Caballeronia sp. TF1N1: one gene and its partner. The protein of the gene in region 1 binds, or shares a complex with, the protein of each later gene. Links are inferred from orthologs where the notes say so. Each region holds a gene or a part of one and is shown on either strand. Other genes may lie near its edges.

Region 1 (8,365 bases):
GCGAGGAACGTGAGCGCACCGATCAACGCGACGGTTTCGATATCGCGCAATACGCCGATGAGCGGCAGCGTGTCCGGCGCCTCGAAGATCACGAAGCCGAACGCGAGCATGATGATGAGGACGAGCGCGGGCGCGTCGATGTAGCGCAGCACCGTGCTCATCAGCGGATACGGCCGCGCGACGCGCGTCAAGACGCGCGCACCGATCCGATGCACCCCGATGGCGACGATCAGTGCGATGGCGGCGGCGCACAGCGCGCCGGGCCAGGTGCCGAGCGGGCGCTCGGCTAGATCGAGAAAGCGGTCGAAAGAAAGCATGAGCGTCGCGGGATCAGCCTCGCAGGAAGGTGGATACGGCGGCCGCGTGCACGAGCCTCGCCACTATGCGCCATGTCGGACGCATCGTGCGCGGTTCGTGCTGCCGGGGTGCGTCTTTAGTCGGCGTCCAGGTCGGCTTCTACGTCTTCAAGTGCAGAGGCGGGCGGCGTCGAGCATCAAGCAAATTCGCTGCCCGCCTCGAAGCCTTGCGATCAACGTTCCGCCTTGCAGGGAAACGCCTTGCCAAGTCCGAGCGACACCATGGTCGTCGCATTGAAGCCGGACTTGTCGGGATTGTCCGCGATGTACTTGCGCACTGCATCGGTCAGTTGTTGCGGCTTGACTTCGGCGGGCAGGCAAAAGTATTGGCCGACTTGCGGGCCGGAGGTTCCGCCAATTGCCTCGATGGTGTTATACACGCCGTCCGCGGCGCCTTCGATATAGGCCGCGCAGGCAGTACGGGAGTTCGGGTCGGTCTTGGTGCAAAGTTGATTTAAATCGCTGCCAGTGAATGCGAACGCGCTGACGGGCGTGGCGAGAACACAGGCGAAGACGAATTTCCGCAGCATGGTCTTCCTTTTATGTGGAGCGGCGGCTCAAAGGGGCGCGGCGGCCGCGCCTGGCCGCCCGCTCCCCGTGGTTACGTTATTTTGCACTGTTTGTGCTGCTTGCGGCGCCCGTCGAGGCCGCCGGCATGGCGTCGAGGCGTGCCTGCAGGCCTTCCGCGACGTCCTTCTCGTTGTACTTTTTCGCGAAGTCCACAGCCGTCATGCCAAGCTGGTTCTTCACGCGCAAGTCCGCGCCTTCGTCGAGCAAAAGCTTGCAGGTGGACAGATGCCCGCCGCGCGCGGCCATCATGAGCGGCGTCGTGCCGTTCGGCGCGCCGGCATCGATATAGGCCGAATGGTCGAGCAGAATCTTCACGATATCGTCATGACCGTTGGTTGCCGCGTAGTGCAGCGGCGACCAGCCCTTCTTGTTCACTTCGGCATCCTTGGCGATCAGGAGATTCACGAAAGTCGCGTCGCCGTTGAGCGCGGCGAGCATCATCGCGTTTTCACCGGCCGGGTCCTGCTTCTCCAGATCGGTCTTGGGATTGTCGGCAAGCGCCTGGCCTACCTTGTCCGACTTCTCGCGCGCGGCGATCACGATGAGCGGTGCGCCCGTGTTGTCGACGGTATTCGGGTCCGCGCCCTGCGAAAGCGCCTTCTTGACCGAGGAGATGTCGTCGAACTTGACGTCCTTGATGAGCGCGTCCACGGACTCGGCCAACGCGGGTTGCGCGAACGCGCACGCGGCGAGCAGCACGCCGACCAACATTTGCCGCGTGCTCGAACGTGTGCTCGTGCGCTTGCTTTGTCCCGCTTCACGCGAGGAAAACATCGGGGATTTATTCATAGTGAACCTTTGGATTGCCTTTGAAACAGTGGTTCTCGCCGAGCGTGCCGGTCAGACGGCCTGCGCGCCCGGCGGGATCTTGAACAGCCGGAAGAAGTTGTCGGTGGTGGCTTTCGCGACCGCTTCGTCCGTCTCTTCGCGCAACTGCGCGATGTGACGTCCGACATAGCTCACGTAAGCTGGTTCATTCGGCTTGCCGCGATACGGCACCGGCGCGAGATATGGCGAGTCGGTCTCGATCAACAGACGTTCGAGCGGCACGCGCCGCGCCACGTCGTGCACGTCCTCGGCCTTCTTGAACGTGACGATGCCCGAAAGCGAAATATGAAAGTTCTGCGCGAGCGCGGCTTGCGCCACTTCCCACGTCTCGGTGAAGCAATGCATCACGCCGCCCGGCACGCTCGCGCGTTCTTCTTCCATGATTCGCAGCGTGTCTTCCGCCGACGAACGCGTATGGATGATGAGCGGCTTGCCGGTCTCGTGCGCCGCGCGAATGTGGTTGCGAAAGCGCTCGCGCTGCCATTCCATGTCGGCGATGCTGCGGCCTTCCAGCCGGTAATAGTCGAGCCCGGTCTCGCCGATTGCGCAGACTTTGGGATGCCGCGCCAGTTCCACTAGTTGCGCGACGCTCGGTTCCGTTGCGTCTTCGTGGTCCGGATGCACGCCAACCGATGCGAAGATGTGCTCGTGCCGCTCGGCGATATCGAGCACCGATGGCAGCGTCTCCAGATCCACCGACACGCAAAGCGCGTGCGTGACCTTCTGCTGGCGCATCTTGTCGAGCACTTCGGGCAGCCGGTCGGCGAGGCCTTCGAAATTGATGTGACAGTGGGAATCGACGAACATTCGCTACTCCTTTGCTCTCGCGCCGAGCCGCAAGCCGAGAATGACGAGATCGCGCTCGACGCCGTCCAGAACCGCGACGCGCGGCAGCGTGCCCCACGACTCGAAACCGAAGCTGCCGAAGAGCTTCATGCTCGGCTCGTTATGTCCGAAGACGAAGCCGAGCACGGTATCCACATCAAGCGTCGGCGCGCGCTCCAGCGCTTCGTGCAACAACTGCTTGCCGAGCCCCTTGCCGCGCGCGCGTTCGTCGAGATAAATGCTCACTTCGACCGTGCGCGCGTAGGCCGGACGGCCGTAGAAATCAGAGAAGCTCAGCCACGCGATGACTTCGCCGCCCTCTTCCACGACCCACAGCGGACGCTTGTCCGGTCCGTGCGCGTGAAACCAGGCAAGGCGGCTTTCGACCGGAACCGGATCGAGGTCGGCCGTGACGAGGCGCGAGGCGACCGTCGAATTGTAGATGGCGACGATGGCGGGCAGGTCGTCCAGCGTGGCGTCTCGATATTGAAGACTCATGGCGTGATTGCGTTCAGGTTCAGGCGAAGATGCCGCGATAGCCCATGAAGAGTTCCTCGAACACGAGACGCGCGTTCAACGGATGATTCTCCACGGCGCGTTGCCGCGTGACGGTTTTCATGTAGCGCGAAAGCGCGGCCGGGTCGGCGCTGGCGGCGCATCGCGCGAGCGCCTTGGCCGCGCCCGGAAAATAGCGCGGGCGGCCTGCCGTGCGCTCGGCGAGTACGTCGTAAAGCCAGCGTTGCAGCCAGCCGAGCACCAGCGGCACCGGCAGTTTCTGCAGGTTCTCGCCGCACGCGAAGGCGTCGCAGTTCGGGCCGGCCGCAAGTTGCGCCAACGTGAAATCGCGCAGCGCGCGGTTCTCGTCGCTCGCGAGCGCAAGCGCGTTGAGCGGCGCGCCGCCCGCTTGCGCGAGAAGCCCGGCGGCATCGTCGATACCTCGTGACGCAAGCCACGCGCGCGCTTCGTCGAAGGGCGGCACGCTCATCGGCCACTGTCGGCAGCGGCTGATGATGGTTGGCAACAAGCGGTCGATACGCGCCGACACCAGCAGGAACACGACGCCCGAAGGCGGTTCTTCCAGCGTTTTCAAGAGCGCGTTGGCCGCCGCGACATTAAGCGCTTCGGCGGGATACAGCAGCACGACACGCAAGCCGCCGCGATGCGATCCGAGACTGCAGAAGTCGAGCAGCGCGCGTACCTGTTCGATCTTGATTTCCTTACTCGGCGCGCGGCTCTTCTTGCCTTCGTCGCCATCGGCTTTCTCGGCTTTCTCGGCGGATGCATCGGCGGAAGAATCCGCGCCTGCCGCCCCAAGCCCCGCAAGCGCCTCGGGCAACACCGCGCGGTAGTCGGGATGATTGCCCTGCGAGAACCACAGGCAAGCGGAACACGTACCGCACGGCTCGCCGCTCGGCAGATGCGTTTCGCACAGCAGCCCCTTCGCCAGATGCTGCGCGAATTGCAGCTTGCCGATGCCCGCTTCGCCATGCAGCAAAAGCGCATGCGGCCAGTTCGCGCGTAGCTGCTGGAGACGCTGCCAGTCGTTGGCTTGCCAGGGATAAATCATCGGCGGTTCAGTGGGTTAGGCGTTGCTTGAGCGTGGATCAAAGGCTCGCGATGACATCTTCGAGCTGCGTGCGGATATCGTCGATGGGCCGGCTCGAATCGACGATGAAAAACCGCTGCGGCGATTCGGCCGCGCGCCGCAGATATTCGGCGCGCGTGCGCTTAAAAAATGCCTCCGATTCGCTCTCGAACTTGTCCGGCGCGCGCGCGGCCGAACGGCGTTCGCTCGCGGTCTCCGTCGGAATGTCGAACAGAACGGTAAGGTCCGGCTGAAAACCGCCCTGCACCCAGCGTTCCAGCGCTTCCAGCTTGTCGCGCGGCAGACCGCGTCCACCGCCCTGATAAGCAAAGGTGGCATCCGAAAAACGGTCCGACAGCACCCAGTCGCCATGCGCGAGCGCCGGTTCGATGACCTGCGCGAGATGCTCGCGGCGCGCGGCGAACATGAGGAGCGCCTCGGTTTCGAGGTCCATTGGCTGATTCAGCAGAATGCCGCGCAACGTTTCGCCGAGCGGTGTGCCGCCCGGCTCGCGCGTCATCACGACCGAGCGCGCGTGCGCGGCGAGTTTTTCGGCGAGCCGCTCGCGAAACCACTCCAGATGCGTGGTCTTGCCCGCTCCGTCGATACCCTCGAAAGTAATGAACTTGCCCCGCGCCATTCACTGACCCCGGATGTATTTGTCGACGGCCTTGTTGTGGTCGCCCAGGTTGTCGGAAAAGATGCTGCTGCCGTCGCCGCGCGACACGAAATAGAGCGCATTGCTCGCGGCGGGATTGAGCGTCGCGGTGAGCGCGGCCACGCCGGGCAGCGCGATCGGCGTGGGCGGCAGACCCATGCGCGTGTAGGTATTGTACGGAGTGTCGGTCTGCAGATCCTTTTTCTTCAGATGCCCGCCGTAAGCCGGACCGAGGCCGTAGATGACGGTCGGGTCGGTCTGTAGCGGCATGCCGATCCGCAGCCGGTTGGCGAACACCGCCGCCACGAGCGGCCGGTCGGTTGCGCGCCCCGTCTCCTTCTCGACGATCGACGCCATGACGAGCGCCTCGTAAGGCGTCTTGTAAGGCAAATTCGGCGAGCGCGTGTTCCAGGCTTCGGTGAGCCGCTGCTGCATGATCCGGTACGCGCGCTTGTAGACCGTGAGGTCGCTCGTGCCTTTGTCGAAAAGATAGGTATCCGGGAAAAACAGTCCTTCCGCCGATGCCTTGTCCACCTCGGGCGCGCCGATTGCACGCAAGAGGTCCGTGTCGGACATGCCGGCGGTGTCGTGCGCGAGCGCGGAGTTGGCGTCGAGTTCGGCGCGCATTTTTTGCAACGTCCAGCCCTCGATGACGGTGGCCACGTACTCGTTGACGTCGCCGCGCGCGATCTTTTGCAGCACTTCATAGGGTGTCACGCCGCTTTTGAACGCGTAATTGCCGGATTTGAGCTGCGACGAAAGCCCGAGCACGCGCGTCATCAACACGAAAAGCTCGGATTCGACCGGCACGCCGCCGCGAATCAACTGGGCGCTGACGCTGCGCAGGCTGCTGTGAGGCTTGATGGTGACGTCGAGTTCGGCGGGCGTGAGGTTCATCGGCCGATTGGCCCAGTAATAGACGCCACCTGCGAGCGCCGCCGCGAGCACCGCGACGATCACCACCGCCACGACGCATTTCTTGAAAAGGGACATGCCAGACACACTAGGAATAAGACCAATATAATAACTTGCCCGCCTGCGCCCCGGTCAGTTTGACCGGCCGGACCGACTGACAGGATTGACCGCACTTGACGCCATGAATTCCCAAACCCAGCTTTCCCCCGGTTCCGCTCCAAGCGCCATTCCCGCCGACGACTTCGAAGCCGTGAAGACAGCGGGCGTTTTCGTGCCGCTCACGCAGTTCGGCGTGATCGACATCAAGGGCGAGGATGCCGCTTCGTTCCTGCACAACCAGGTCACCAACGACGTCCAGCATCTCGACGCATCCACGGCGCGCCTCGCGGGCTATTGCTCGCCGAAGGGACGCCTGCTGGGTTCGTTTCTCATGTGGCGTTCAGCCGATACCGTGCGTCTCTTGATCTCGCACGATGTCCAGGCGCCCGTGCAAAAGCGTCTGTCCATGTTCGTGCTGCGCGCAAAGGCGAAACTGAGTGACGCGACGCCGGAACTCGCGGCAGTCGGCTTTGCGGGCGATGTGCGCGCGGCGCTCTCCGGCATCTTCGATGCGTTGCCCGACGGCGTGCATGTCAAGGTGGAAGGTCCGCATGGCGCGCTGATTCGTGTGCCGGATGCGGCGCATCGGCCGCGTTTCCTGTGGGTCGGCCCGAGGGCCGATATCGAAGCACGACTGCCCGAGCTCGGCGAGAAGTTGCGGCGCGCGGGACCGGCGCTGTGGGACTGGCTCGACATCCATGCGGGCGAGCCGCGCATCACGCAGACGACGACCGAGCGGTTCGTCCCGCAGATGGTCAACTTCGACGTGCTGGGCGCGGTGAACTTCAAGAAGGGTTGCTATCCGGGACAGGAGATCGTCGCGCGCAGCCAATATCGCGGCACGATCAAGCGACGCACGGCGCTCGCGCACGGCGAATCGGCCACGCCGGGCGCCGAGCTGTTCCATTCGGCCGATCCCGGTCAGCCTTGCGGCATGGTGGTCAACGTGGCGCCGGCCGAAGGCGGCGGCGTGGATTGTCTCGTCGAGATCAAGCTGGCGTCGCTGGATAACGGCTCGGTGCACGTCGGCGCCGCCGATGGCCCCGCGCTCGAATTCGTGCCGCTGCCCTACGCCTTTCCTGCCGACGCCTGAACGCCATGTGCCTGATCGTCTTCGACTGGCAACCCCAGGCCGCGCCCGCCAACGGCCGCGCGCTGCTGACGCTGGCGGCGAATCGCGACGAGTTCTTCCGCCGCGAGACCGACCCGATGCATTGGTGGACCGACGCGCCCGGCGTGCTCGCGGGCCGGGATCTGACGGGCGGCGGCACGTGGCTTGGCGTAACGCGCGACGGGCGCTTTGCCGCGCTGACGAACTATCGTGCGCCGAGCGAGATGCGGCCGGATGCGCCCACGCGTGGCACGTTGGTCAGCAAATATTTGACGGGCGAGCGCGTCGAGCCTTTGAAGTATCTCAAGCGCGTTGCCCTGGAAGGTCATCGGTACAACGGCTTCAATTTGCTGTGCGGGGATTTCACACGACGTGAGCTCGGCTGGTACGGCAATCGCGCCGATGCCGAGCCGGTTTTGCTCGAAGCGGGCGTGCATGGGTTGTCGAATAGCTTGCTGAATACGCCGTGGCCGAAGCTCGTCGCCCAGCGCGATGCTTTACGCGATTTGATTCACGCCGATGAGCGGCCATCGCTCGACCAGCTGATCGAAACCTTGCGTGACCCGCGTATCGCCGACGATCACGTCTTGCCATCCACTGGCCTTTCCATCGAGCGTGAACGCGTGTTGTCGGCGGCGTTTATCGAGACCGATGAATACGGCACGCGCGGGACGACGGCGTTGCAAGTGTTGCCGCTGACGCATGGTGTAGAGCTGCATGTCAAGGAACGCAGTGACGATGACGGTTCGCACAAGGTCGTGCGGCCGGGGGATTTTGTGCGGGCGTTCAGGTTTGAGGTGGCGTGACGCATGATCGCCGCGACCCACGTTTCAACAGTAAGAGCACTATCGCGGTAATCGCAATGGCGACAGCGTCCACCAAAGCCAGCATCGGCACTGGGCTGGACCATTTATCCATGTTGGTCGTGAGCGAGTAATACGGCGGGCCGCTGCCGAAGGCCTCGTAGAGATTGAGTGCGTTGAACGCGCCGACGAGCGTTGTCATTACGAATACGGCTGCGAGTGCGAGAACCCTGAGCGGTCGTGACGTCGCCATTCTCAGTACCGCACTGTCAGAGGAATGTAGCAGTCGGGCGACGAGTTGGCTGCATCCTCAAGATCGCGAACCAAATTTTCCATACGCGAGTGCAGGTTGATACAGCCAGCGCTTCCGGAATGAGTTCCACCGTGTATGAAGAAGCCTCCACGTCCGTAGGTGTCCGTTCCAGGGTACACGTGGATGGTAATGCGATGATCTCCCCAAGCGGCGCGTGGAGCGAGACTGTACCAGTGATTTGTCCACAGTTCGGATGGATTGATCCAATACCTTCCTTTTGGAATGGGCCCTTCCCCCGTTTGACGTTGCCGGGCAGACGAGTAATCGAAAATGTTGTTTTCGTCAGGGCGCCCCGAAACTCC
Region 2 (8,418 bases), 1.4 Mb from region 1 along the record:
TATCAGCGCAAGGCGTTCGACGACTTCAAGCGTTACTACCATTCGCTCGATCTTTTGTTGATCGACGATATTCAGTTCTTCTCGGGCAAGTCGCGTACGCAGGAAGAGTTCTTCTACGCGTTCGAGGCGCTGGTCGCGAACAAGGCGCAAGTCATCATCACGAGCGACACGTATCCGAAGGAAATCTCCGGTATCGACGACCGTCTGATCTCGCGCTTCGATTCCGGTTTGACGGTCGCCATCGAGCCGCCCGAGCTGGAAATGCGCGTTGCCATTCTGATGAGAAAGGCGCAGTCCGAAGGCGTGAGTCTTTCCGAAGACGTCGCGTTCTTCGTCGCGAAGCATCTGCGCTCGAACGTGCGTGAACTCGAAGGCGCGCTGCGCAAGATCCTCGCTTATTCGAAGTTCCATGGCCGCGACATCACCATCGAGCTGACCAAGGAAGCGCTCAAGGATCTGTTGACGGTGCAGAACCGCCAGATCTCGGTGGAGAACATTCAGAAGACCGTCGCGGATTTCTACAGCATCAAGGTCGCCGACATGTATTCGAAGAAGCGGCCGGCCAACATCGCGCGCCCGCGCCAGATCGCGATGTATCTGGCGAAGGAACTGACGCAGAAGAGTCTGCCCGAGATCGGCGAGCTTTTTGGCGGTCGCGATCACACCACCGTGCTGCACGCCGTGCGCAAGATCGCGGCCGAACGCGGCACGGATGCGCAGCTCAATCACGAACTTCACGTGCTCGAACAAACGCTGAAGGGTTGAGCCGGCGCGAACGCGTCGATTATTGCGCCACCGGACCTGTTTATTGGTAAAAACGCCCCCAATTTTCGGGGGCGGTTCCGTTTTAAGGCACAATATAGGTTTAGCTATCCGTGGCCTGGGCGGCTGGCGTCAAGCATTCGCGAGTGACCGGCGGGGGGCCGGCAACGCGTGTTACGAGGTTGTCCGGCGAGCGCGGCGAACCAACCGCTGGTGACAAAACCAGCGGTGGCAAAACCGGCGGACAGGCCGTCACATCAACGAAGGAACTCTATGCAACTGGTCAAGACCGAACGAGACAATCTTCTAAGGCCGCTGCAAACCGTGAGCGGTATCGTAGAACGCCGCCATACCTTGCCGATCCTCGCCAATCTGCTGATCACCAAGAACGGCGCCGATGTGTCGTTCCTCTCGACGGATCTCGAACTCCAGATCACCACCCGCGCCGATTTCGGCGTTGGCAGCGACCAGATCGCCACCACGGTCGCCGCGCGCAAGTTGCTCGACATTTTGCGCGCCATGCCGCCGGGTGAGGTTGCGCTCGACTTGTCCGACAAGCGCCTGACCGTGCGCTCCGGCAAGAGCCGCTTCGCGCTGCAGACGCTCGCCGCGGACGAGTTTCCTACCGTCAACCAGGCTACAGACTTCGGCGCGAGCCTTTCGGTTCCGCAGAAAACGTTTCGCCAGTTGCTCGGCATGGTGTATTTCGCCATGGCCCAGCAAGACATTCGCTATTACCTGAACGGCATGTTGCTCGTGGTGGATGGCGACCAGTTGATGGCCGTCGCAACGGACGGTCACCGTCTCGCGTTCTCGTCCATGAAGATCGACGGCGGCACGTTCCCGCGTCAGGAAGTCATCATCCCGCGCAAGACCATCCTCGAATTGCAGCGTCTGCTGGAAGACATCGACGACACGCTCAAGATCGACATCGCCGCGACGCAGGTGAAGTTCAGTTTTGGCCAAGTCGAACTCGTGTCGAAGCTCGTCGAAGGCAAGTTCCCCGACTTCCAGCGCGTGATTCCCAAGGCGCACAAGAACACATTCGAAATCGGTCGCGAAGAACTGCAGCGCTCCCTGCAGCGCGCGGCCATTCTCACGTCGGACAAGTTCAAGGGCGTGCGGTGTCTGGTCGAGCCGGGTCAGCTCAAGATCATGTCGACCAACGCCGACCAGGAAGAAGCGCAGGAAGAGCTGGAAATCGCATATCAGGGCGATACCGTCGACATCGGTTTCAACGTCACGTATCTGCTCGACGTGCTTGCGAATCTGAAGGTCGACACGCTGCAAGTGAGCCTTGGCGACGCCAACTCCAGCGCGCTCATCACAATTCCGGAAAACGAGGAATTCAAGTATGTCGTGATGCCAATGCGCATCTGACGCGTTCAGGTACCACGAACACACCAAGGGGCGGCTCGCCCCTTTGGCGTTTTTAAGGTGTTTTGAAAAGTTTCGAGCAGTAACCGAAGCAGCGACGCAGAACCGGAAAATTCCATGACTGAAAACACAAATTCGCAACCCGACAACAGCTACGGCGCATCGTCCATTCAGATCCTCGAAGGTCTGGAGGCCGTGCGCAAGCGCCCGGGAATGTATATCGGCGATACGTCGGATGGCACCGGTTTGCATCACCTCGTTTTCGAAGTGCTGGACAACTCCATCGACGAAGCGCTGGCCGGCTATTGCGACGACATCCACGTGACCATCCACGCGGACAACTCCATTTCGGTGACGGACAACGGCCGTGGCGTGCCCACCGGCCTGAAACGCGACGACAAGCACGACCCGAAGCGCAGCGCCGCCGAGATCGTGATGACCGAACTCCACGCGGGCGGCAAGTTCGACCAAAACAGCTACAAGGTGTCGGGTGGCCTGCACGGCGTGGGCGTGTCGTGCGTGAACGCGCTGTCCGAATGGCTGCGCCTCACCGTGCGCCGCGACGGCAAGAAACACTTCATGGAGTTCGCGCGCGGCGTGGTGCAGAACCGCGAGCTTATCGAAGAGAACGGCGTGCAGTATTCGCCCATGCCGGTAGTCGGCGACACCGAGAATCGCGGCACCGAAGTGCACTTTTTGGCGGACGCGACCATCTTCGGCAATGTCGAATTCCACTACGACATTCTCGCCAAGCGCATGCGCGAGCTTTCGTTCCTGAACAACGGCGTGCGCATTCGCCTGACCGACTTGCGCACCGGCAAGGAAGACGACTTCGCTTTTGCGGGCGGCGTGAAGGGCTTTGTCGAATACATCAACAAGCAGAAGCAGGTGCTGCATCCGAACGTGTTCCATGCAACGGGCGAGCGTGAAAACGTCACCGTCGAAGTGGCCATGCAGTGGAACGACAGCTACAACGAAAGCGTGCTCTGCTTCACCAACAACATTCCGCAGCGCGACGGCGGCACTCACCTGACAGGCTTACGCGCCGCGATGACGCGCGTGATGAACAAGTACATCGCCGACCACGACATCGCGAAGAAAGCGAAGGTCGAGACGAGCGGCGACGACATGCGCGAAGGGTTGTCGTGCGTGCTGTCGGTGAAAGTGCCTGAGCCGAAGTTTAGTTCGCAGACGAAGGACAAGCTGGTGTCGTCGGAAGTGCGCGCGCCGGTCGAGGAAATCGTCGCGAAGGCGCTGGAAGATTATCTGCAAGAGACGCCGATCGACGCGAAGATCATCACGGGCAAGATCGTCGATGCCGCGCGTGCGCGCGATGCCGCTCGCAAGGCGCGCGAGATGACGCGGCGAAAGGGCGTGCTCGACGGCGTCGGCTTGCCGGGCAAGCTTGCGGATTGCCAGGAGAAGGACCCGGCGAAGTCGGAAATTTATATCGTCGAGGGTGATTCGGCGGGCGGCTCGGCCAAGCAAGGGCGTGACCGGAAGTTCCAGGCAATCCTGCCGTTGCGCGGCAAGGTGCTGAACGTTGAGAAGGCGCGCTTCGACAAGCTGATTTCATCCGAGCAGATCGTGACGCTCGTGACGGCGCTGGGTTGCGGCATCGGCAAGGATGATTACAACCTGGACAAGCTGCGCTATCACCGCATCATCATCATGACCGACGCGGACGTGGACGGCGCCCACATCCGCACGCTTTTGCTGACGTTCTTCTATCGGCAGATGCCGGAGATCGTGGAGCGCGGGTACATCTATATCGCGCAGCCGCCGCTTTACAAGATCAAGGCGGGCAAGGACGAGCGGTATATGAAGGACGCGCACGAGCTCAACCAGCATATGCTGAAGCTCGCGCTGCAGGGTTCTGAACTGGTGCCGAGCGAAGGCGCGGACCCGATTTCGGGCGATGCCTTGGGCGAACTCGCGCGTGCGTATTTGCTGGCCCAGGCGGTGATCGATCGCATCAGCCGTATTTACGATGCCGCCTCGCTCGAAGCGGTGATGGATGGCACGGTCATCGATTTGTCGACGCAGGAAGCGGCGGAGGCATCGGCGAAGGCGCTCGAAACGAAGTTGCGTTCGGACCCGTTGAAGCCGGAAGTGACGGTCGAGGCGGCATACGATCAGGTTCGCGAGCTGCGTTCGTTGCATATCAAGCGGCGTCACCATGGCAACGTGAAGGTTTCGGTGTTCGATGAAGATCTTCAATTGACCGCCGACTACAAGCAACTCGTTTCCACTGCCGATACCTTCAAGGGCTTGATTGGCCAAGGCGCGTTGATCAAGCGCGGCGAGCGCTCGATGGCCGTGCTGGACTTCAAGAGCGCGATGAAGTGGCTGATCGCGGATGCGGAACGCAACGTCAGCAAGCAGCGTTACAAGGGCTTGGGCGAGATGAATCCCGGACAGCTTTGGGAAACGACGATGGACCCGGCCGTGCGGCGTTTGCTGCGCGTGCAGATCGAGGACGCGATTGCGGCCGACGGCATTTTCACGACGCTCATGGGCGACGATGTGGAGCCGAGACGCGCGTTTATCGAGAGTAATGCGTTGCGGGCGGGGAATATTGATGTTTGAGGGGTAGGTAGCGCGACGCTATCACTCCGAAACCGTAAGTACCGCGCGCGAGGTCTCACGCGCTGGCACTTACGGTTTTTTTATTGAACGCCAACGCCATACTCCCACCCAAAACGCACGGACCTGGTTCCGCCGCGCCACCCGCAGACCCGCGTACACTTTCGGTTTGAACCGAAAATCACTTCGCCGCATTCCGTCGCGGCTACGTGCATCACGCAACAACGAGAAATCCGACATGTTCACCTGCCGAAACCAGTCCTGCGACGCAACGTGGGACGTCTCAGACGTCGTCATCAAGAATGAAGGTCAGGGCCTGCTGTTCCGCTGCCCGATGTGCGGCGCGCGCAATTACGTGACGCGCCACGACGCACCCGATGGCGCCATCACCTACGAGCAGGTCACCGAAATCCCGCCGCGAGGCGCGCAATAACCATGGCGACCGATACCTCATTCAGCAGCCTGCCGCTCAACGAAGCGATGCAGACGAATCTGCAGCAGCTCGGCTACACATCGATGACGCCGATCCAGGCCGCGAGCCTGCCGCTCGCACTCGCCGGTCACGATCTCATCGCGCAGGCGAAAACGGGCAGCGGCAAGACCGCCGCCTTCACGTTGCCGCTGCTCGCCAAACTCGATGCGCGTCAGTTCGCCGTGCAAGCGCTCGTGCTTTGCCCAACTCGCGAACTCGCCGATCAGGTCACGCAGGAAATCCGCCGCTTGGCTCGCGCAGAAGACAACGTGAAGGTGCTCACGCTATGCGGCGGCACGCCCATGCGTCCGCAGATCGCGAGTCTCGAACACGGCGCGCATATCGTCGTGGGCACGCCGGGACGCATCATGGATCACCTTCAGCGCGAAACGCTTTCGCTGAATGGCATACGCACGCTCGTGCTCGACGAGGCCGACCGCATGCTCGACATGGGCTTTTTCGACGATATCGCTTCAGTCGCGCGTCTGTGTCCGAAAGACCGTCAGACCTTGCTGTTTTCGGCGACGTATCCGGAGGGCATCGCGAAATTGAGCCAGCAGTTCCTGCGCAATCCGCGCGAGATCAAGCTCACCGAACAGCACAGCAACGCGAAGATCAAACAACGCTTCTATCAGGTCGAGGATCACGAGCGTCTGCATGCAGTGGGTTTGCTGCTGGATCACTATCGTCCCGTCAGCACGCTTGCGTTCTGCAACACGAAGCAGCAATGCCGCGACTTGCTCGACGTACTGCGCGCGCAAGGCTTCGAGGCGCTCACGCTGCATGGCGAACTCGAACAGCGCGAACGCGATCAGGTGCTCGTGCAATTCGCCAATCGCAGTTGCTCGGTGCTGGTCGCGACCGATGTCGCCGCGCGCGGGCTGGACATCACGCAACTCGAAGCGGTCATCAATGTCGATGTGACGCCGGACCCTGAGGTGCACGTGCATCGCATCGGGCGCACGGGGCGTGCGGGCGAGGAAGGTTGGGCGCTGTCGCTTGCGAGCATGGACGAGATGGGACGCGTCGGCGCGATCGAAGTGGCGCAGCGCAAGGAAGTGGAATGGTATCCGCTAGCGGAGCTGACATCGGCGGAACCCGGGCATCTGAAGCCGCCCATGGCGACGCTCCAAATCCTCGGCGGCCGCAAGGACAAGATCCGTCCCGGCGACGTGCTCGGCGCGCTGACCGGCGAAGCGGGCTTCAAGGGCGAGGAGATCGGCAAGATCAACGTGATGGACATGGTCACGTACGTGGCCGTTCAACGCGGTATCGCCGATGATGCCGAGCGCAAGCTGGCAGCGGGGAAGTTGAAGGGGCGGAAGGTCAAGGTGCGGCGGATGTGAGTCCGGTGAGTCGCCAACGAGCTAGTTAAGGAAATGTAGCGTGAAGGGTTGTCCTCCAAGCGAGCCCGCCCGACGCGCCCCGCAGCGCCGCACCGCGAATTCACGGAAGCGAGCCGCGCGCGCGAAAGCTTTGCAGATTCAGCGTATCCCGGCCTTCACGCGGGTTTCCAAGCAACTGCAAACGTGCGGTGCAACGGCGCCGTGCTCGACCCTCAAACTTTCCTCTGCGGCTCGACTGAAATCCCATCCGACGACGTCACCTTCGACGTTCTCGCCGTCACCAGCCGCAATCCGCTCGCCACGCTTCCCACGCCCGCGAACGCCGCTCCAAGCGACAACGCGAGCGCCGGACCATGCTTCCCCGCGATGCTGAAGCACAACGCGACGAGCGCCGCGCCGGTGGCCTGTCCGATCAGCCGCGAAGTCGCGATCGTGCCACTTGCGCCACCCGCGCGTTCGCGCGGCGCGCTCGACATGAACGCCTTCAGATTCGGCGACTGAAAGAAGCCGAAGCCCGCGCCACAGATCGCCATGCGGATGCAGATTTCGAGCACATGCGGTTGCGCTGGCAGCATCGCGAGCGACACCATTCCCACGCATAGAATCGCGAGCCCGACGCCGCCCAGCAAACCCGGCGCGTGCCGATCCGACAAGCGTCCGGCGATCGGCGCCATCAACGCGACGAGCGCTGACCACGGCGTCATCAGAAAGCCGGTTTCCACCTGACTGCGACCGAGCACGCTTTCGAAGAAAAACGGCAACGACACGAACGCGAGCCCTTGCGCGGCAAACGAGCAGATCGCGGTCATCGTGGAGAGCGCGAACATCGGGCGGCGGAAGAGATCGACGGGTAGCATCGGCGCGGGATGACCGCGCTCGCGTCGGAGAAGCAGAACGCCCGCAATCAACGTGACGCCGAACGACGCGAGCACGGTATGCGCGGGCGCGCGCTGGGCCGCTTCGCCGAGCGCGAAGATGAGCGACGCGAACGTGATCACGTTGAGCAAGGCGGCGACACGGTCGAAGCCGTGTTCGGCGCGCTTGGTCTGCGGCAACGACCGCACCGCGATGGCGAGCGCGAACACGCCGATCGGCAAGTTCACGGCGAAGAGCCACGGCCACGTGCCGAGCGAGAGCACGATCGATGCGACCGTCGGCCCGACCGCGAACGCGATACCCACGACGAGCGCGTTGAGTCCCACGCCGCGCCCAAGCCGATGCGGCGGAAAAATCGCGCTGATGAGCGCCGCGTTGACGCTCATGATCGCGCTCGCGCCGAGCCCTTGCAGCAGGCGCGCGGCGACGAGCGTCGGCAGCGACCACGAGAACGCGCAGACCGCGGACGCGACGAGGAACACGACGAGCCCGCCGAGATACACGCGCCGGTGTCCGAGGATGCCGCCGAGCGCGGCAAGCGGCAGCAACGTGGCGACCATTGCCAGCTGATACGCGTTGATGATCCAGACCGACGCGGCGGGTGTCGTATGCAGATCGGCCGCGATGGCCGGCAACGCCGTGTTCGCGATGGCGGTATCGAGCGTGGCGAGCGCGACGGACAGCAGGATCGCGAGCATGCCGCGGCGCTCGAGCGAGGACATGGGTGCGTCGGGGTTGCGGGGCGCGTTTTGGGGATGTTCTTCGGAGGGCACGTCGGCGGTTCCGGATGTAAGCGGAAGAGGAATAATCCGAAACGATACGGGAACCCGGTGCATTCCGCTCGCCACGGTCGCGGGAGCTTTCAAAGCGTTGTCAGCGTGTATCGCGCGTTGCTTCGGCGCGGTTATCCTTCGCCGGTGACATTCGAAGGAAAACGATCATGGCGATTCGAATCGTGCGGCTCGGCACGCCGCGCGCGGTGGACGAAGGGCTGCGTAT

What was found.
Region 2: the proteins of LDZ28_RS06635 (region 1) and dnaN are in contact, whole or in part, in a cryo-EM structure (PDB 8GIZ), measured with the Escherichia coli proteins. The link is inferred for Caballeronia sp. TF1N1 from one-to-one orthologs.

Annotation. Positions count from the first base shown.
Region 1 is NZ_CP084626.1:1,433,176-1,441,540, forward strand. What follows is about bases 2,122-5,062. They hold LDZ28_RS06635 (DNA polymerase III subunit delta'), read right to left. Parts: upstream 4,147-5,062; coding sequence 3,097-4,146; downstream 2,122-3,096. Other genes in these bases: LDZ28_RS06625 (TatD family hydrolase), read right to left, coding at 2,122-2,561; LDZ28_RS06630 (GNAT family N-acetyltransferase), read right to left, coding at 2,565-3,077; tmk (dTMP kinase), read right to left, coding at 4,184-4,804; mltG (endolytic transglycosylase MltG), read right to left, coding at 4,805-5,062. In the rest of the region: LDZ28_RS06610 (mechanosensitive ion channel family protein), read right to left, coding at 1-317; LDZ28_RS06615 (Rap1a/Tai family immunity protein), read right to left, coding at 530-886; LDZ28_RS06620 (ankyrin repeat domain-containing protein), read right to left, coding at 963-1,715; more of LDZ28_RS06625, read right to left, coding at 1,767-2,121; more of mltG, read right to left, coding at 5,063-5,815; LDZ28_RS06650 (folate-binding protein YgfZ), read left to right, coding at 5,919-6,929; LDZ28_RS06655 (NRDE family protein), read left to right, coding at 6,935-7,753; LDZ28_RS06660 (hypothetical protein), read right to left, coding at 7,734-7,952; LDZ28_RS06665 (tlde1 domain-containing protein), read right to left, coding at 8,006-8,365. UniProt on the Escherichia coli protein: Part of the beta sliding clamp loading complex, which hydrolyzes ATP to load the beta clamp onto primed DNA to form the DNA replication pre-initiation complex.
Region 2 is NZ_CP084626.1:172-8,589, forward strand. Bases 95-3,088 are described here. They hold dnaN (DNA polymerase III subunit beta), read left to right. Parts: upstream 95-1,035; coding sequence 1,036-2,142; downstream 2,143-3,088. Other genes in these bases: gyrB (DNA topoisomerase (ATP-hydrolyzing) subunit B), read left to right, coding at 2,257-3,088. Outside these bases: more of gyrB, read left to right, coding at 3,089-4,728; LDZ28_RS00020 (hypothetical protein), read left to right, coding at 4,964-5,158; ATP-dependent RNA helicase DbpA, read left to right, coding at 5,161-6,543; LDZ28_RS00030 (MFS transporter), read right to left, coding at 6,756-8,141; LDZ28_RS00035 (DUF488 domain-containing protein), read left to right, coding at 8,360-8,418. UniProt on the Escherichia coli protein: Confers DNA tethering and processivity to DNA polymerases and other proteins. Acts as a clamp, forming a ring around DNA (a reaction catalyzed by the clamp-loading complex) which diffuses in an ATP-independent manner freely and bidirectionally along dsDNA.